DNA from 4 places in the Chryseobacterium sp. JV274 genome. Region 2 is predicted to be linked to each of the others. Evidence: riboswitches for the same ligand, from Rfam matches in the RefSeq annotation. Region 2 holds a riboswitch; each other region holds the start of a gene.
What was found. A riboswitch is a leader RNA that binds a small molecule or an ion and turns the genes downstream of it on or off. The one in region 2 is predicted to bind cobalamin.

Region 1 (5,045 bases), 3.3 Mb from region 2:
TGAAAGCGATGATCACCAGAATGACAACAGCTATTGTAATAATTTTCACTTTCATATCGCTTTTAAGGTGGTCAGGAGCATAGCGTAATGTTTTCTCATCAAGATAAAAATCCTTGTAAACCTCAGAATCAATTTTGAGATCGGGGCGAAAAGTCTGTACTCCTTTCAGAAAATGTCCAATAAGATCATACCGGTTTTTAAGTGGAATCACATCCAGATTGATCAGTTTCTTTTTGGGTTTTCCGGTTTCATCTTTTTCATGAACATATAGATTTTTTCTGAAATTACTATATTTTCCGAGATTCTGAGATTCTGAATAAATATCTTTTGTATAGGAGTCCTTGCTTTTGATCAAATCCTGGTATTTAATTTCTGACAGTATTTTCTCTTTTCTGTTGAGAAACAGGATTCCCTGATGATTGATCAGCAGACCACTGATTTTCTCATCCTGATTTCTGATCATTTGATAAGCCAGCCACCCTGCCAGCAGGCCAGTAATCAAAAAGAATAAAAAGAAGATCATGTCAGATGCGGTATCTGTAGAAGTATGTGAAACAGCATCAATAAAAAATCCCAGTAAAACAACAGCAATGACCGCAAAAAGAATGACAATACTCCATCTTATTCTGGCTATGTATTCCGGGCTGTAGGTTTCTGATCTCATTTCAGAAAATGATTCTTTCATATTTAAGGTTATCAGTTTTTCAATGTATTTTTAAGACTCATATCTGTCAAAATACATCGGGCAGCAAAAATACTATATAAAAATGAATAGAATATTAAATGATCACCCTATTTTTATCCTTTTAAAATAACAGATCGTGCTATGAAAATCATAACACGATCTGAATTGTTGAATATAATTATTTTAAAGTTTTTTTAAAGTGCATATTCTACGGAGGCTTCTTTAGCCGCGGCCACCATTGCAATCAAAGCTTTTTCTGTTTCTTCCCAGTGTCTTGTTTTCAGTCCGCAGTCCGGATTTACCCAAAGCTGATTGGCAGGAATTACGTTTTGAGCTTTTCTCAACAGTTCAATCATTTCTTCTTTTGACGGAACCCTTGGGGAATGGATATCGTATACTCCGGGACCAATTTCATTCGGATATCTGAAATCTGCAAAAGCATTCAGCAGTTCCATCTGAGAACGGGAACATTCTATGGTAATCACATCTGCATCCATATCAGCAATATTTTCAATAATATCATTGAATTCCGAATAGCACATATGGGTATGAATCTGTGTAGCATCTTCCACTCCGCTTGCTGAAATTCTGAAAGCTTCTACGGCCCATTTCAGATAGTTCTGCCAGTCTGTCTTTCTTAACGGAAGCCCTTCTCTTATCGCAGGCTCATCAATCTGAATAATTCTGATTCCTGCTTTTTCAAGATCCGCAACCTCATCACGGATAGCCAGAGCAATTTGCTTACACGTCTCTGAACGGGGCTGATCATCACGTACAAAAGACCATTGTAAGATCGTAACAGGACCTGTGAGCATTCCTTTTACCCATTTTTCAGTCTGGGATTGTGCATATTGGGACCAATATACCGTCATTGGTGTCGGGCGGGAAACATCACCGAAGATCACAGGAGGCTTTACACAACGGCTTCCGTAGCTTTGTACCCAGCCATTTTTTGTAAATACAAAACCTTCCAGCTGCTCTCCGAAATATTCCACCATATCATTACGTTCAAATTCCCCGTGAACCAATACATCTATCCCTATTTCTTCCTGCCAGTTAATCGTTCTCTGGGTCTCTTCTTTCAGTAAGGTATCATACTGCTCTGCCGTCAGCTCTCCTTTTTTGAATTTTGCTCTCCAGCTTCTTACCTCAGTGGTCTGCGGGAATGACCCAATGGTTGTTGTTGGGAATAAAGGAAGCTGCAGTACTTTCTGTTGTTCTTCTTTACGGATTTTGAAAGTATTTATCCTTTGAGCATCTTTTTCAGTAACCGCATTTGCTCTTTGCTTCACGTCATCATTATGAATAAGAGAAGATGTTCTTCTGCTTGCAATTGCTTTTTTATTATCTTCAAAAGCGGCAAGAATCTGTTTATTCTCTGTTCCGGATGCCAGTTCTTTAAGCGTTACCACTTCTGCCACTTTTTGTTTGGCAAAAGCCAGCCAGTTTTTAATTTCCGGATTAAGTGTGGTTTCAAAATCCAGATCACAAGGTGAATGAAGTAATGAAGAGGAAGGAGCAATTAAAACCCTTTCAGATCCTAATTTCTCAACTGCTTTTTGAATGAAAGACAAAGACTTTTCATAATCATTTTTCCAGATATTTCTTCCGTCAACCACACCCAATGAAAGGCCTAAGCTTTCCGGAATGACATTCAGAATATCATCTAACTGTTCAGGGTTTCTAACCAAATCAATGTGTAAAGTATTCACAGGAAGTGATACCGCAAGTGATCCATTATCTTTTAATCCGTCAAAATAAGTGGCAATAATAAATTTCAGTTTCGGAAAGCGTTTTCTTATTTCGGTATAAATAAAATGATATGTTTCTTTTGCTTTCTCCGTTAAATCCAATGCCAGAAAAGGTTCATCAAACTGAATCCATTCTGCACCCTGCTCCTGAAGTTTTGTTAAAATCTCTGTATATACGGAAAGAAGGTTTCCAGCGAGATCCAGTTTATCAAATCCTTCTTCTTTCTCTTTTCCTAACAACAGATAAGAAACTAGTCCGATAATGACCGGTTTTGCATTGATTCCTGCCTGCTTTGCTCCTGCAAATTCATTGAAAATTTTATCTGAACTCAGTTTAAACTGTTGATTTTTATAAAACTCGGGAACGATATAGTGATAATTGGTATCAAACCATTTTGTCATTTCCATCGCTGTGATATCCAGTCCTTCTTTCTGATATCCTCTTGCCATGGCAAAATAAAGATCCAGCTCAGAATTGTTTTTTTTAAGCACTACTTCATGATAACGTGTGGGAATTGCCCCTACCACAAGACTCATATCCAATACCTGATCATAATATGAAAAATCATTACAGGGAATAAGGTCTATACCGGCTTCTTTCTGAATGTTCCAGTTTTGGTTACAGATATTTCTGCCCGTATTCAGAAGTTCTTCCAAAAGGATTTTACCTGACCAATATTGCTCGCAGGCTTTTTTGAGTTCTCTTTTGCTACCAATACGCGGATAGCCCAGAATGTGAGTTTGCATTTTTTTTACTTTTTAATTAAACTTAATGGTAAAGTCTTTTAAAAATGCTTCGTAATGTTTTAACGGATAAAAATTTCAGGATCATGATATAACAAACAATACAATTCCCTTACAGAGAAAGTGTATAAATCCGATATATCATCTGTATGACCCAAAGCTTCAGACCGCGAAAGCATCGTCAATTCAGTAAAGGCAGGTCTCCTGACTTGTAACAGTTTCCATCATCCTTCCCGCTTTTGGCAGTGGATATATAAGGACAGAAACCTTTGGTATGTTACTTACAGTTGCGCGACAGCTCGTGATTCTCACACGATTCCCTATTAATCTACGTTACGTAAAACCTTTCCTGTTTGATGAAGTATCTCTAAAGAACTGTACTTTTACCTGTAATGATAGTCATCAGTAAAAGTTTTTAATCTTGTGTAAAATTAACAATACAGAATAAACACACAATAAAAGCTAATTAATTAAGCAAAATAAACTTTAAAAAACACAGTAAAAAGCATATAATTCTTTACATTTGACTGTTTTTATAATCTAAAAGAATAATATTCTGTGGAACAACTCGATGATAAGGATGTACAGCTGCTGAGGCTGCTCCAGAAAAATGCAAAACTGACCGTTAAAGAGCTTGCTAAAGAAGTGAACCTCTCCACTTCACCTGTTTTTGAAAGAGTAAAAAGATTGGAACAGGAAGGGTTTGTGAAAAGATATGCCGCTGTTCTTGATGCTGAAAAACTCAACCGTGGGTTTACGGTTTTCTGTCAGATTAAGCTGAAAATTCACGACCGATCTGTAGGTTATGATTTTGTGAAAGAAATTTTAGAAATTGAAGAAGTTGCAGAATGCTACAATATTTCCGGAGATTTTGATTTTCTTCTGAAAGTTCAGGTACGGGATATGAAACATTACCAGGATTTTGTGTTTAATAAACTGGGATCTGTAGATTCTATAGGGAGCACTCACAGTACGTTTGTCATGGCTGAGGTGAAAAACAATCATGGAATCACCATATAATAAAAATGGAAAATTGAGAATTGAAAATGGAAAATGATACTTAACTTAAACCATGCTATTTTCAATTCTCTATCTTCCAATGTATTAATTTCCTTTAAAGTCCGGGGTTCTTTTTTCTATAAATGCCCCGATACCTTCATGGTGGTCTTCTGTTGTAAACAACTCTCCGAATAATGCAGCTTCCTGTTTTAACCCATCCGTAATGTGCAGTTCAAATCCTGTATTTAAAGACTGTTTTGCTTTTGCCACAGCTACAGGTCCTCTTGCGGCAATTGTTTCTGCCAGTTTTTGAGCTTCGTTGAGTAATTCTTCGGGCGCAAAAACATGATTGACAAAACCAAAATCTTTACAAGCTTCTGCGGAATAAAATTCTCCGGAGAAAACCATTTCCCTTGCTTTGTATAATCCGATAGCTCTTGGCAGACGCTGGGTTCCGCCAAAACAAGGCAATAATCCTAATGTCACTTCAGGGAGTCCAAATTTTGCTTTCCCGCTAGCCAGGATAATATCACAGGATAATGCCAGTTCACACCCTCCTCCCAATGCAAAACCGTTCACAGCAGCTATCACAGCAAACGGAAGTTCTTCAATAGCATTAAAAGCAGTTTGTGCAGCAATAGAAAAAGTCTCTGCTTCTGCGGGAGTCATTTGCTGCATGGCTTTAATGTCAGCCCCTGCAACAAAAGCTTTTTCCCCGGAACCGGTAATAATTAATACTCTGATATTTTTATCTGATCTTATCTTGCTGGCAAATGATTTCAGTTCCTGTAAAACCTGTTCATTCAAGGAGTTTAATGCCTGCGGACGGTTTATCGTCAGCGTTCCGACAGGTCCGTTTTGTTGAT
Region 2 (5,045 bases):
ACTTTAAATCCTAAAGTATACTTTTTTGCCAGTGTTGCTGAAACTCCCATATTTAAAAGAAAATAAGGATCTATTGCTTCTGATCTTTTTTCATCACTTGTAGTGTAAGTAACGCCATTCACCAGTCCCTGTGCGAAAAACTTAAAGAAACCGTATTCATAATCTACATTGGCCATTCCTCTGTGCATGGGAACATAAGGTCTTTGCATTTTAGTTTCCTTATCAATAGATTTTGCATAATAGTATCCGGCATTAGCCCGGATTTTATGATTTCCCAATTGTTTGCTGAAAGACAATTGAGATTCCAATCCGTAAGATTCAGATTTATTGACATTAAATGCCTGCCAATACCCCAAAGCAGTAGGCAGCCATACAATAAGATCTGTAATGTTCATATAATAAGGAGACAAAGTAAGTCTGAAATCTCCTACTTTGAACTCATTCACCATATCAAACTGGGTAGACGTTTCCGGTCTCAGATCTTTATTTCCTCCCGGCTCATAATAAATATCATTAAATGACGGATATCTGAAGTTTTTTGACACGTTAACGCTTACATCATACCATTTTGCGGCACTCCATTTTCCAGAGAATGAATACATAAACGGAGACTTCACATCTTCCACAAAATCTTTCTTAAATCCACCCTCAAAACGCAGGTCTTTAGTAGCAAAATACCTCAGCAACCCGGAAACAGAGCCAATATTTCTACTGACACTGGATATTCCGCTCTGATATCCTTCACCTTTATTGATCTGAAATTCTCCGATAAGATTAAAATTCCACTTAGAATTCAGAAAATAATTGAAATCATTTTTAAAGATATAGTTTTTCCCTGTTCCCCCACTTGATTTAGGCTGGTTTAACGAACCGAAATACTGAAAGTTTTCTTCTGTATAGGCCGCTTTAAAAGAGTTGCTGAACTTAGTTTTATTCCAGTCCCAGGAAAGAAGGCTTCTTATACTTTGAGTTTTATATTTTGTTTTTGTTCCCGTTTCTTCATACACAGGATAATGCTGTGAAGAATCGAAAAACTGGCTTTGCCACGAAATTTTATGATCGTTGGTTATTTTATAGGATGCACCTGCATTGAATGTGGTATTATAGTAATTTCCATTTCTGTTGATGTAATTCAGATCGCTTACCTCATAATTGTTTTCACTTACAGAATAATTTCCGGAAGCTTTAAAACTGAACTTATCATTGCTGTAAGAACCTTTTACAAAATTATTATAGGTATTAAAGGAAGCCACCTCAGAAAATAAAGAACCATGGAAACCTTTATTAAAATCAAGGGTATTATTCAGGTGAATACTTCCCCCAATGGCACCACTTCCATAGACTACACTTCCACCGCCGGCTTTTATACCGATCTGATCATAGCCAAACAAAGCAATATTATTGATATCTCCCTGTCCTAAAAAACTGGAGTTGATATTAATCCCATTCCATACAAATGCAGTCTGCTGAGCGGTAGTACCCCGGAAAGATGGTGAAGAAACAGCCCCTCGGCCATTTTCTTTGATAAAAACCTGTGACTGAAATCTCAGGAGCTCTGAAAGATTACTGGAGTTTTTCTCGGCCTCTTCTGCCGAAATTATTTTTACGGGATGAAAAAGTTTCACCCTATTCATCTGGTTGTCGAAGACATAAATAGTGTCTATGGTTTTCTCTTGTCCAAAAAGAAAACAGCCATAAGATGAAAAAAGCAGTACTAAAGATCTTTTTATATCCATACTTTTTTACTTTTCCTCCGAAAGCAATATGTTTTTTGATTATAATGTTGGCAGGTCTCCTGACTTTCGCATTCTGCTCCTTCCCGTTTTAGACAGTGGTTGTTTGCAGAAACTTTTATTGCGATTTACAGTTGCGGGGACAGTATGGGAGTTACACCCAATTCCCTTTTCATTCCAAAATACTGGAAACCAAAATTTTTGCAAAGATAGTTTTTTATATGTATTTGCCAAAAAACCGGCTTTTACATCAAAAATTTCAGACTTTTGCAAATAAAAAACAGCCGCTTTCAAAATTGAAAACGGCCATCATCCCACTACTTTACTATTTATATATGTTATTTTTTAATGAATTTATAAGCTTGTTTTTCTCCTTTCACAGAGTATTGCAGAATATAATCTCCTTTTGATAAAGATGAAACATCAATTTGTCCTTCCACAGTATTGAATGATTTCACCCTTTGCCCAACCATATTATAGATTTCTGCTTTTTCTATTTTTCCTGTTCCTTTAAAATAAAGCACATCAGTTACAGGATTAGGATAAATGCCAACACTATTTTTCTCTTTCACGGTATCATTTACTGATAAGAATTCAGAAGTATCCAGATAAAAAGCAACTATTTGACCTGAAGCATTCGTCCCTGATCCGGCAATTTTCTTTCCGTCTTGTGAAATCGCCAGAGGAAGTCCCATCGTTACTCCATTCGTTGCAATTCCTAAGGATACTGCATAATCATTCAGATTAATTCTTCCGGCAGATGCAGTCCAGATAAAACCTTCTCCCGACATTGGAGGTGCTCCAAATGCTCTGTAAAAACCAATAACTCGTGTTCCATCAGCTGAAATTCCTGTAGCTCCTCCTTTGAAATTGAACGAAGCATTAGGATGTGTTATATAAGTCAGTCCGCTTGTAGCATTCCAAACATAAGGATTAGGATTTGCAGATCCTATAATGGTATTTCCATCAGCCGAAATTCCGCCTGCTTCTCCTACATTATTCCCGTTATTATCTGTAATAAAACTTTCTACTCCATCCTGCCATTTTGCACCGCTTCTTGTTCCGGTTGGCTCATCCTGCCACCCTACAATCACTGTTCCTGCCGCATTGATTGCATTTGCCCTGGAACTGCGTCCGGAAACTATACTTCCCAGGTCAACCATTCCGTTTACGTCATCCCATTTCACAGCATGTGCGTTCGCAGCAGTAAGAAATCCTAACCCTACAATAGTATTTCCGTTAGGTGACATTCCCCATGTAGAACTTACACTGCCGTCCCAACCGGTAGGAACCAGCCCTCCTCTGTTTACCCATGTGGAAGTAGCTACATCATAAGTTGATATTTCATTAAATCCTGTTGCAGAATTTGTAACAGAAGATGATATTTTGGTTCCATCGTTTGAAACAATCGTTCTCCCTGCGGCTGGATATCCGTTTGATATTGAACCTATCTGTACAAGTCCGCCTGCTGCATTCCATTTATATACTCCTCCTGCACTTGTATGCATACTTACTACTCCATTATCTGAAACTGCACCTACATTATAATTTCCCAGCCCTATTACTGTAAGCTGTGCTGCTGCAAAACTAAATTTCAGAAAAAGACAAGCCGTCAATATTTTTATTGACATTCTGTAAAAATTTTTCATATTTTATTATATTTAGCGTTCCGAATTGGTGAAAACAATATTAATACAATATTTACCCTATCCAAAGAAATAGACTTTCATAATTCGTGAATTTTAAAAGAGTTTAATTTCTAAACAAATAATAATCAATTAGATACAAAACATCATTTTGAATATGGATTTTACCCGAACTATTCAAAAAAGCACAAAAAACAAACTATCAAGACAAAAATTATTTCAAAATAGCAGAAAAATATTACTGTTTATTTTCATTTGCTGTTCTTTTATTACCAGTGGACAGTCAGGTCCGGACTTTAATATTTTGGCAGATAAGGCATTTCTGAAATTGTATCAGAATTCTGACGAATGCATCAGCTATACTCAGGGAATCCTCGTAAGTGATCAGAATACAGAGCATAAAATTGTACTGCAAAACATTATTTCACAGGCTTTTGCTATGAAAGGCGATTACATACAATCTGTGAATATTTTTGCGCAGAAAGAAGATGCCGATCCGAAAAATGAACTTTCTTATTTTATGCAGGTTTTCAGTGATTATAATCTTGCTGACCAATACCAAAATCTGAGTCTGTACAATCAGTCAAAAAGAATTATTACCCATCTTTTATCTGATCAGAAGCTTCTTAAAAGTAATGATGCCGCATTACGAATAACCACAGCAAAGCTGTACCAACTGCAAGCTTTGAACTCAGGAATCAATAGAGATTATCCTGCAGCATTCAAAAACCTTGATAAAAGTAATCAGTACCTCAGCGATCATAATGAAGAAAACAGAATATTAAAAATGGAAAACAGAATTTTCCGCTCTTCTTATCTCCTAAAACAAAATAGACTTGTTGAATATAAAGCGCTTATAGAAAATATTATTTCTGATCTTGAACACCAGACCAATCAACCATTTCTTTTAGGTTTAGCGTATGAGAATCTGTCCCAGTATTATTTTTTGAAACAGGATTACACAACATCTGTTGAGAAACTGGAAGCTGGACTCTTTTTGATTGAAGATCTGTCTTTTAATAATTTAAAAATTAAAATTTACGAATCATTATCCCGCAACTATTACGCACTTCATGATGATGTAAAATATCATCAATACAATAAACTCTATAATGATTTAAAAACAAAAACCGATGCAAGCTCGAAAGAAGGAATACGATATATTGTAAAACTTGTTGAAACCAATCAGAATAAAAATATTGAATTTCAAAAACTGATGTTCCTTAGGTCCTTCTTACCTCTGGCTCTCATTCTATTCCTGATTATTATTGGCCTGTCCATCTATTTTTTAATTATTAAAAGCAAAAATAAAGATTTAAAAAAGCAGTTTGATTTCTTTAAAAAACAGAGCAATGAGAAACCTCAACCCATTTTATTAAATAAAGCTTCTACAACAGCAAAAGATGCCGGTTTCAACAAAATATCGAGGGAAAAAGAAGATGAAATCCTTCAGAAACTTGAAGAGTTTGAAAAATCCAACGGATATCTGAATAAAAATATGTCCTTATCTATGCTTTCCTCTCAAATGGAAATTAATACAAAATACCTTTCTGAAGTCATCAACAACAAAGAGAAAAATTTCAATGGATACATTAACAAACTAAGGATCAATCATATTGTACAGCTATTAAGGAATGATTCCACCTTTCTTAATTATAAAGTAAGC
Region 3 (5,045 bases), 140 kb from region 2:
GTTGAAAAGCTGAAATCTGATCTTGCAGAAAGAAAAGAATCTGTAGAAGATAAGCGTGACAATCTTCAGAAACTGAATGATCAGCTTCAGCAGAAACTTTTCAATTTCCAGAAATTATATGAGGAGGAACACCGCAAGCTTCAGTTCGGGAATAAGATTGAAACATTCATCGACAGTTATACAAAGGGAAAATCCAGAAAGGATGTTGTAAAAGACTTTGTAAAGCTTCTTGAGCAAGAGAAATTCAGAAAATTGGGCCATGACAAAGATGAAACAAAACGCCTGCAGGTTGTTAAGAGAAAAATTACTCAACAGCTGAAAAAGGAGGAAGTCATTGAAAAAATTGCAGAAACCAATGAAAAACTGGAAGAACAGCGTAAAAGCGACCGTGCTCTTTGGATGAAGATTGGACAGCGTGTTCGTATTACAGGAAGTACCAGTGTAGGAACTATCGAAAAGATTTCCCGAAACAAAGTGATTGTTAATTACGGAACTTTCAAAACAACAATTAATGCGGATGAACTTGAGAGAATCTAATTAATCCGAAAATTAAGTAAATGCAAATAACAAGGGAGAGTGCCAGAAGGTGCTCTCCCTTTTCTATTTAATCCTAAATTTTTTCTATTTTTATATAAAACTATAATTTATGAAACCATTAAAAGCACTTTCAGACCTTTTACCAATACCCAGTTATACGGTTATTATTCTATGTTTTTTCTTTCCGTTTTTCCTGATAAAATGTGGAGATACAACATTAATGTCTGTCAAAGGAACTGATCTTATAACAGGAGTTTCCAAAAAGGCTATCAATGAGCGAATGAAGGAAAGCCTCAAAAAAAGCTCACCTTTTGGCGCCGCACTTGGAAATGATAAAGCAGAAGCAGATACATCTTCAGACACAGATATTGAATATTCGCCTCTGAACGAACCCAAGAATAAAAAAGACAAGCAAAACATTCCTCCTAACCCATTGATCATCATTGCATTTTTGGCTGCTATTGCAGGAATTCTTGTTCAGGTGATGAAGAATGTCAGAAAGAAATATCTGTATCATATTATTCTTTCTATTATAGGACTCGCCTCTTTACTTATTTTTTATCTGACATTTCAATCTAATATGGAAGGATTTGGAAATAATAAAATAGCGATGGGATTTGGAAGTGATATTTCGATCAGCTATGGTTTCGGGACTGCGTTTTATCTATGTTCCGTTTTATATCTTTTCGTTCTTTTATTCTATGGGATCTTTTCTTACTTTCTGAAAAATAATCCCCAAGCCATTTATGGTTCTACACAACAAAATACAAAATCTTAAAAACTATATTGCAGATAAAAAAAGAGTGTTTTTTCAAACACTCTTTTTTCATTTTATTTCTTAATGAATTTTAGTCGGGTTACTCTTTCTCTGTCTTTCAGCTGGATGAAATAAACACCTTTTGAAAGGTGATGAAGGCTCACTTTATGATCTGAAACTTTACCTTCTCCTGTTTTTTGTCCCACAGCATTATAAATTTCAAAATTTGCTGCTTCTGAAGTGCCGGAAATATTTAAAATATCAGATGCCGGATTAGGATAAATTTCAGGCTGTACAGATTTTACTGATTCTCCAACGCCTAGTGTGAGATTTATAATATCTACCCCATAATCTTCAACCTCGCCATAGGTGAATGTCCCACAAGCATCTGTAGGTGTAGTTTGACTTGAAACCACTCGCATTACAGTACCACACGTTGTCAGTGTTGCAAAACTTGGAATATTAAATACAGACACAGCCGGAGCTGCCTGAGTAACATTATTGGCAACCATTACTCTTTCACTGGATTCAAAAATGCCGTTAGCATTGAGATCTATCCATGCAGTTACCGTTGTTGTACCTGGAGTTCCGGTCCAGCTATTACTTACCGAAAGTTTATTGCCCACACTTCCTACAAAAAACTTTATTCTACGGCTTACATCGCTTCTGTAATCTGTATAGTTGGATGAGCCGGAGTTGCTGACCATGGGAGCCGTAACCCCTGTGGAGTTTACTGTCACATTGGAAATATGCATCATGCTGGTATCTGTAGAAGCGCTTGCACAGTAATTGATGACTGTTGTAAAAAATATAGGAGTGGACCATGTTCCCGTTATCGTGTTACATATTTTTGCAACTTGTACTTCATAAATTGTACAGGGCTCTAACATACCAATAGTAAACACATTTTGCCCAGACAATCCCGTTGCTATCATCCAGGTGGTACTGCCAGCTTTCCGGTATCTTACATAATTGTTCGGAGTATTTGGGTCGGCAGTCCAGGTAACCGTTGCGGAAGTAAGGCTAACATTTGATACCACAACATCTGTTGGAGCATTTGTATCACAATAAAATAAAGATTTTGATCCTGCTTCTATCTTGTTTTCTGCCTGAAAGCTTGAAATACCCAAAATAAAAGAGAATACATAAAGTAGTCTTTTTGTCATGTTTATTAGTTTTTAAATTCTCCTGAAAAATAGAGCATTTTTTGAAATAATTCTTATAAATATTTCATTTATTGTTATATTTTATCAATACATTTTAAATTACAAGCCAAAAATCACACCTATTATACAAAATAATCCCATAAGATATCTGCATTTTTAATCCATCTGAAACAAATACAAGATTTTAAAGAACTGCAATGGTATAAATTATCTCCTGAAAAGCATTTAATTTATATATTTGGGGGATCAAAAAATTTTCATGATGACTTTCATAAACAAAGCATTCTATTTATCCGCTTTCAGTATTTTATCTATAGCCTTTGTAAAAGGGCAGAATAAAGTTCCTTTCGGAGTTGTAAAAGCTGAAGAAGGATATGCCAATGTACGGGTTCATAAAGACAATTACAGAAAAATTGTAGATAAGATCCGTATGCGTAAAGGAGATGTATTTGTTTATGTAAAACCTGCTCCCGGAGAAACAGAGTGGATCTGGATCAAATATCCTGAAAAACAGGATGAAGACAAACCATTTGTACGTTATGAAACACTGGACAAAGAAGGAATGGTCAATAAAGAACGTATTGCTTATATAGACCAGCTTCCGGCCTATACTCCCTCCAGGTCCAAAAACGGAAAATCACTTATTTTCACAGATAATTCTGATCCAAAAGTTCCTACTGCCCAAAGAAGCAAAGTTGTGATTGATATCTACCCTTCCAATGCCGGCTACCGTAAAAAGGAAAAAGATGCGGAAGGAAAACTTCTTACCATTGATAAAGTAAAACCTTGGGGAATCGGAAATGATCTTCCTGAAGGAATGACTGAGATCAAATCAATCAGAGTACAACAACCCGGAAGAGGTTCTGTCTTTGTAAGAGAAGCCATCAAAAACATGTTCCAGCCTACTATGGATTTTGAGAATATTGGCGTAACCTCCCTTGACACCGATAATATTTTCTTATACATGATAAACGGTTCAGGAGAAAACAGATACACCACGCTGTGGACCATCAAGAAAGGAAGAGTAATCAGCCAGATTATTTACCATAATCCGGAATAAATTCATTATTTTTGCACTCGAAAAGTTTTACGCTTATTCATCACAGGAATTGGTTCTGCATCACTGCAGATTAAAAGGGAACCGTGTGAAAATCACGGACTGTCGCGCAACTGTAAGTAACTGAAATCTTTATCAAAGATCCACTGTGCGAGGCATGGGAAGGAGATAAAAGATGTTACAAGTCAGGAGACCTGCCTATTTCTTTAAACAAATAACTTTCGCGATTTGAAGTTGTATTGATCTGATGGATTGTTTCAGGGGGTTCTTTAAGTTCCTGTCATTATTCTGTTGTTTTAATATCGTTTTCATTTCGCTTTAATTAATAATGATATATGACTACAGAAGAAAGAATTGAAGCATCCGAAACCAGAATCTTTAAAGCGGTTTTCCCTAACACAACCAATCATTACGATACCCTTTTTGGTGGTACGGCCATGCAGCTGATGGACGAAGTAGCTTTTATTACAGCCACACGATTTGCCAGAAAAAGAGTGGTAACAGTGAGCAGTGACAAGATCGATTTCAAGAAACCTATTCCAGCCGGAACTATTGTTGAACTGATTGGCAAAGTTTCATACGTAGGAAAAACAAGTATGAAAGTAAATGTTGAGATCTATACCGAGCAGATGTATTCCTATGAAAGAGAAAAAGCCATTGTAGGTGATTTTACTTTTGTAGCGATTGACGAATTCAAGAAACCAATTCAGATACTATAAATGATAAATTTTCGGGCGGCCAAAGGCCGCCCGAAAATTATTCTATTTTCAATAAATTTATTTCACAACTTTTTCAGTTTCCAGGCTTCTGCTCAGCAGCAGTTCAAAGGCTTCTCCCATTTCATCCGATGCTCTGCTGATAGCATTTTCAAGCATATTCCGGATTTGTTTTTCTGTTACTCCGGCTTCCGTCCAGCTTTTTCCTGAAGTATGAGAATTTAAGATAAATGGCATAATTCTGTCGATTCCACAGGCAAAAATAGCATCCGGTGTTTTCTCATCTTCAAACTCAAGCCATAGATTGAAGAACTCTGTACGCAAAGGCTCATCCAGGATACCGAAAATCTTTTGTGCAGATGCTTTCTCTCTGTCAAACTTCCCTACCATTGCTTTTTCATCAAAAATAAAGGTATCCCCAGCTTCTATCTCTACCAAATCGTGAATGGAAAGCATTCTTATCACTCTCAACAGATCAATATCTGCACGGTTTTTAGCATATGGATAAAGAATCTGAGCCAGAATGATGATCTGCCATGAATGTTCCGCAGTATTCTCTCTTCGGGAATCGTCAGCATTATAATTTCTTCGCTGTACATTTTTCAAGGCATCCACTGCCAGGATAAAATCAATCTCTTTCTGAATTTTCATCTTACTTTTCTCTATTATATTGTTCTGAAGGGTACACCTTTGTTTTGGTTACCCACTTATTATTGATCTTTTCTTTAGTGATCACTTTTACGCGGCCTTCTACCGTCATATCTTCTTCTTTTTCAAAGACTTTATCAAGTCCTTTATTGGGAACAACAGCA
Region 4 (5,045 bases), 1.6 Mb from region 2:
ACGTCAGCACCTATGATTTCAACCCGTCCAAGGTTCATCATCAGCCAGCGGAACATACTTCCGTTAGGGGCTGCAACAATCTTATCCTGTACTTTGTTGTAATAACCGTCTACTTTAGCATAAAAGGATGTAAAGAATCGGTTTTTATAATTCTTCTGATACGTAAATCCTACATCATACTGATTGGTAAATTCCGGCTTCAGGTAAGTATTTCCGATATTAGTGTAATACAGATCATTGAAGGTTGGCAGTCGGAAAATCCTTTTATAGAAAGCTCTTAAAGTAAGTTCAGGAATTATTTCAGGCTGGTAGCTCATAAATACAGCGGGGGTCCATTCTCTGCTGTCTCCGGGTCTTTTATTTTTTCTTACTTCTTCAAAAGTAAAAGTTCCTAAAAGGCTGCCCAGGATCTTGAATCTGTTCCACTGATACGTTGTTGCCAATGCAACCAATGTAGTGTAACGTGTAGGATAAGAAAAGTTATCCAGATTGGCATCCAGATTATTGTACTGAAAATCCCCGCTCAGACTGACATCCCAATTGGATGTGATAGAATAGATATTGGATGAGGAAAGATAGAGCTCTCGTTGGATATAGGTGTTATCGGTATGAATAATAGACTGTGAGCGAACAGTATCCATAAAATGAGTGTAATCGTAGGCAAACTTTGCTTTCAGCTGAGTTTCAAATCTGGGAAACAGTTTTTTCCGAAGATTGGCCTGCACGAAATAATTTTCATCAGAAAGTCTTGCTCCTCTTCCTCCAAAACGGCCATTCACAATAGGAGCCGGCATTCCACGGTCTGAAATATAACCATAGCCTCTTACATTCCAGCTTCCGTTATTTAAAGTTCCGTTTAACGAAGTTTCAAAACGTTTCGCTTTGATATCTGAGTCCTGCCTCTTTGCAATCGTATCATAAGCCTGCTGTCCATCAGGATATTTCTTGGCATACCGAAATCTGTAAATCCCATCACTTTGCAGAAATTCTCCACTGAAGCTGGCAGAAGTTCTGTCTGAAATTTTCTGTTCCAATCGGAATGACGGATTAAAAAGGTCTATGGAGGCACTTTTTGCTCTTATCACAAGATTGGTTTTCTTTATTCCTTTAAATACAGGCGTTTTAGGCTGTAAATAGATAGATCCCGAAGAACCGAAATCTTTTGCCGGCTGAAAAATCTCGCTTTTCTGCCCGTTATACAATGATATTTCTTCCAGATCATCCAAAGAATATCTTCCCAGATCTACCAGTCCGTTCTGTGCATTTCCCAGTTGAATTCCATCATAGAAAACGCCTACATGCTGACTTCCGAGGCTTCGGACATTAATGGTTTTCAATCCGCCAATCCCTCCATAGTCTTTGATCTGAACACCGGAAAAATACCGAAGAGCATCTGCTACAGAATGACTGTTCAGTCTTTCCAGCTGCTCGCCCTGCAGGGTTTGTGCCGGAAGAATTTCTTTGAAGTTTTTCTTGTAAAGGTTGATCCCTTTGATTGATTCTTCCTGAACACTGTCTTTTTTGGTTTGAGAAGACAAAAGATGAAATGTTAACACCAGTATTGTGAAAACAGCTTTATGAATTGCAGATATAGTTAATTTTGCCGCCATTAGCTCATTTAGGATAATGAAGACGCTAATGGATATAAGAATACAACGACAAAGCACAGCTGTCACTGCACAGAATCATTGATGTCCTAAGCTTTATTCCACGAAAGCGTCAAACGATTATTTTCTGGCAGGTCTTCTGACTTACTCCATTTTTGAAATCCTTCCCATTAAAAAACAGTGGATATATTCTTCAAAAATCTTGGTGCGGAGCTTACAGCAGCGGGTCTGTTCCGGATTTTCACCGGATTCCCTTTTAAGAGCTTTTTAGGGCTCACCAAATTTCGGCAAAGATAAAAAATTATTCCTAACCCCCAATTAAAATCATGATTCATAAACAATTAAAGCTCCCGAAGGAGCTTTAACATGATTAAAAAGGGGTTTTATTTAAATTCCGATATTCAGGAAAATACTAAATCTGGATTTTGCTTCAATATCACCACCAGCCAAATGGGTATACATAGGAAGCATGAGTTCACTTCCCAGGCTCAGTTTTTTATAAGAGGCTTCAAACCCAATCTTCCCATACAATGCACTTCCGGCTGTATTGGGCAGGGCTTCATCAAACTGCTTGTTCTGAGCATACACTTCTCCCTGCACTCCGGTTTTTACAGAAAAGATAGATTTTTCATTTCCTGCAACCTGATAAAATCCTGTTGCAGCGTAGTTCCACTGGTTTCCGAAATGGTAATTCTTCTTATTTTCCGTTTTGATTGTATAGTCTGTATTGACCAATACAGCTACTTTATTCTTTTGAAATTTATAATTCAAAGCCGCCTGATAATCCCAGCTTCCTGTTCCCAACTGAAAACTCGGATTGACTCCGGATGCTCCTTTTTCATCAAACTTTCCCAAAGGAATTTTCACGCCCAAACCTCCGCTCACGTGATGGAAATTATCTTTAGAGCTCATTAGCTGATAGATTCCCATCAGGTTCAGATCTCCGATTCCGTTGATTTTGATATCTCCCTGCATAGTCCTTTTTTCATGAAAATGAAATGGCAGACTTGCATATACACTTAGTTTTTTAGTCAATGGAATTTTTCCCCAAAGCTGTAAGGTATTAAAATACTGATCCTGTGTAAGATCTTTTACAAATAAATTTTCTTTTGCTTTGTAATGCTGTGCAAAATATTTGATTCCGATAAACTGTGGATTCAGCAAAGATTCAAAACCGGATGATCCGTTACCGGCCGCACAACCGCATGCATCACAGTCATCATCAAAATCGAATCTGCTAAAGGTATCCGGAGCGCTATAAACACTGTCTCTAATGGTATTTGCCTGATACTGATTAAACAGGATCAAACTTAGTATCAATATAATCTTCTTCATGTTTTCTATAAATTATTCTGCAAATTTTGGATTGGATATAAAACTTTTGTCGGACAATGTTTTCAGGAAAGCAATAATCGACTGTTTTTCCTGACTATTCATGGCTATTCCTGTATGACCATTCTTTTTCAGCTGAGGATCAAGATTCGCATTATCTTCCACCTGATCTGAATAGAAATTGAGTACAGCATCTAATGTGTAAAACCTTCCGTCATGCATATAAGGTGCTGTATATTCTACGTTTCTCAAACTTGGAACACGGAATTTCATCCAGTCTACCTGATTAAGAGTAACTCTGTAACGCCCTGCATCTTTGAACTCGGTGTTATAATACATTCCTGTATTACGGAAGCTTTCATCGGTAAATAATTCTCCGCTATGGCAAGAGGCACATTTCTGTCCGAACAAAGCCATTCCCTGAGATTCTGTAGAAGTAAACTGCTCTTTTCCCTGCCTGAACCTGTCATATTTTGAATCTGCAGAAATTAAAGAAGCCATAAACTGTGACAGTGCTTTTAGAATTCTTTCTCCGGTAATGGTTTCATCTCCGTACGCTTCCCTGAAAAGTTTTTTATATTTCTGATCATCTTTTATTTTTGAAATGGCTTCCGGTATAGAACTGTCCATCTCATTGACATCTGTAATAGGGCTTATCGGTTGTTCATTGAGGTTATGAATAACACCGTCCCACATATATCTTTTCAAAAAAGCCATATTCTGAATGGGTGGCGCATTTCTGATTCCTATTCTGTCATCCACACCATGGCTTACGGTATGTCCGTGATGGGTGAAAGCATTTTCCTGAATATGGCAGAAGCCGCATGAAATGGTATTGTTTCGGGAAAGTCTTCCTTCATAGAATAATTTTCGGCCCAGCTCTACTCCGTTTTTGGTTACCAGATTGATTGATTTATCGAAAGTCATTTCCGGAAAATAAGAAGGAAACTGCAGATTGTATGCTTCATCTTTTTCCAGTGGCTGAATCACCTCATCAGAACAGGAAATACAGCTCATAATCAATACAAGCAGAACCAACATCCTTTTAATAAGAAAATTAATCATTGTGAACGTGGTCTACTTTAAACATTTTGGTAAGGTTATTGGTAACGTCTACCAAATGCTGGTTTGAGCCCATCAACATATCATTAGTTGTAGTAAGGGTAAGCGCTTTATCTCCACTCAAAAACTGATTCAGATCCGCAAGAATATGGACAGAAGGACGAATTTGTCCCGTCACTCTTGCTGTTGTCGGAAGATCCAATGTGATTTCACGGTATAGGTCAGCCTGTTCATTAGCGGTAACATTTCCCATATTTCCTGTATGATTCATAAATTCCTTTGAAGGGGCATCATTTCCATATTTCCCTTCCAGTTTCACAAAAATATACCCGGCAGCCCATGACCACGTCAGCCCTTTCTGCTTGGCTTTTGTCCAGAATTCCGCTTGACCATCTTGTCCCAGTAAGTAGGCTTTCTGGCTGATTCCCAATCCGAATTTTATTTTCTTATAATTGTTTTTCGGAATACCATCCAGATTCAGGTATATAATTCCGGCTACCGCATCCGCCTGATCTACTATGAAAGCGCCTTTATCAGGATTGTTTTCATTGTATTTAAATTCATTTCCGTTTTCGTCTATCAGTGATATGTTACTAATGACATATTTTAAAGCCGAAAAATTGTGTTTTTGTCCTTGAGAAGAAGTCTGAACCGTCTGATTTAAAACAACATCTCCTACATTATTAAATCCGTTTTCAAATTTGATCTGAAGTTTTCCGGGTGTGGTATCCTGTGGATTTTCGGCATCCCTGCTACTTTCGCAGGCTGCAAAAGAGAATAAAGTAAAGGCAATAAAGAATAGTGATAAAAATTTATAGATTTTCATTGTTGATTTTTTAAGTTGAATACTAATTATGTAATGTGAAAACATTCTTTTTTACCACAAAAGGCACAAAAGTTCCTACACTTAAGTTTTTAAGTGATAGATTTTATGCACAATAAGAACACTTACACTTTTTTAAATCTTTGATTTTTAATTGATGTAAGCTTTGTGACTTTTGTGGTTGAATAGTGATGGTTTAACTTAAAAAACCGGTGGTTTGA

Region 1: linked by a shared signal. The riboswitch ahead of metE (5-methyltetrahydropteroyltriglutamate--homocysteine S-methyltransferase) and the one ahead of CHRYMOREF3P_RS08460 (TonB-dependent receptor plug domain-containing protein) in region 2 are both predicted to bind cobalamin.
Region 3: linked by a shared signal. The riboswitch ahead of CHRYMOREF3P_RS07810 (acyl-CoA thioesterase) and the one ahead of CHRYMOREF3P_RS08460 (TonB-dependent receptor plug domain-containing protein) in region 2 are both predicted to bind cobalamin.
Region 4: linked by a shared signal. The riboswitch ahead of CHRYMOREF3P_RS15960 (TonB-dependent receptor plug domain-containing protein) and the one ahead of CHRYMOREF3P_RS08460 (TonB-dependent receptor plug domain-containing protein) in region 2 are both predicted to bind cobalamin.

What each region holds. Positions count from the first base shown of each region.
Region 1 is NZ_LR824569.1:5,140,274-5,145,318, reverse strand. It holds gene CHRYMOREF3P_RS23690 (hypothetical protein) at 1-685, opposite strand, end outside; gene metE (5-methyltetrahydropteroyltriglutamate--homocysteine S-methyltransferase) at 880-3,183, opposite strand; cobalamin riboswitch at 3,357-3,543, opposite strand; gene CHRYMOREF3P_RS23680 (Lrp/AsnC family transcriptional regulator) at 3,739-4,200, shown strand; gene CHRYMOREF3P_RS23675 (enoyl-CoA hydratase/isomerase family protein) at 4,285-5,045, opposite strand, start outside.
Region 2 is NZ_LR824569.1:1,821,884-1,826,928, forward strand. It holds gene CHRYMOREF3P_RS08460 (TonB-dependent receptor plug domain-containing protein) at 1-1,736, opposite strand, end outside; cobalamin riboswitch at 1,768-1,945, opposite strand; gene CHRYMOREF3P_RS08465 (T9SS type A sorting domain-containing protein) at 2,072-3,364, opposite strand; gene CHRYMOREF3P_RS08470 (helix-turn-helix domain-containing protein) at 3,537-5,045, shown strand, end outside.
Region 3 is NZ_LR824569.1:1,676,913-1,681,957, forward strand. It holds gene CHRYMOREF3P_RS07790 (endonuclease MutS2) at 1-537, shown strand, start outside; gene CHRYMOREF3P_RS07795 (hypothetical protein) at 647-1,315, shown strand; gene CHRYMOREF3P_RS07800 (GEVED domain-containing protein) at 1,369-2,460, opposite strand; gene CHRYMOREF3P_RS07805 (hypothetical protein) at 2,720-3,520, shown strand; cobalamin riboswitch at 3,554-3,734, shown strand; gene CHRYMOREF3P_RS07810 (acyl-CoA thioesterase) at 3,853-4,236, shown strand; gene CHRYMOREF3P_RS07815 (HD domain-containing protein) at 4,294-4,884, opposite strand; gene CHRYMOREF3P_RS07820 (XAC2610-related protein) at 4,886-5,045, opposite strand, start outside.
Region 4 is NZ_LR824569.1:3,465,838-3,470,882, reverse strand. It holds gene CHRYMOREF3P_RS15960 (TonB-dependent receptor plug domain-containing protein) at 1-1,610, opposite strand, end outside; cobalamin riboswitch at 1,719-1,904, opposite strand; gene CHRYMOREF3P_RS15955 (transporter) at 1,995-2,942, opposite strand; gene CHRYMOREF3P_RS15950 (cytochrome-c peroxidase) at 2,955-4,004, opposite strand; gene CHRYMOREF3P_RS15945 (MbnP family protein) at 3,997-4,827, opposite strand; gene CHRYMOREF3P_RS15940 (hypothetical protein) at 5,026-5,045, opposite strand, start outside.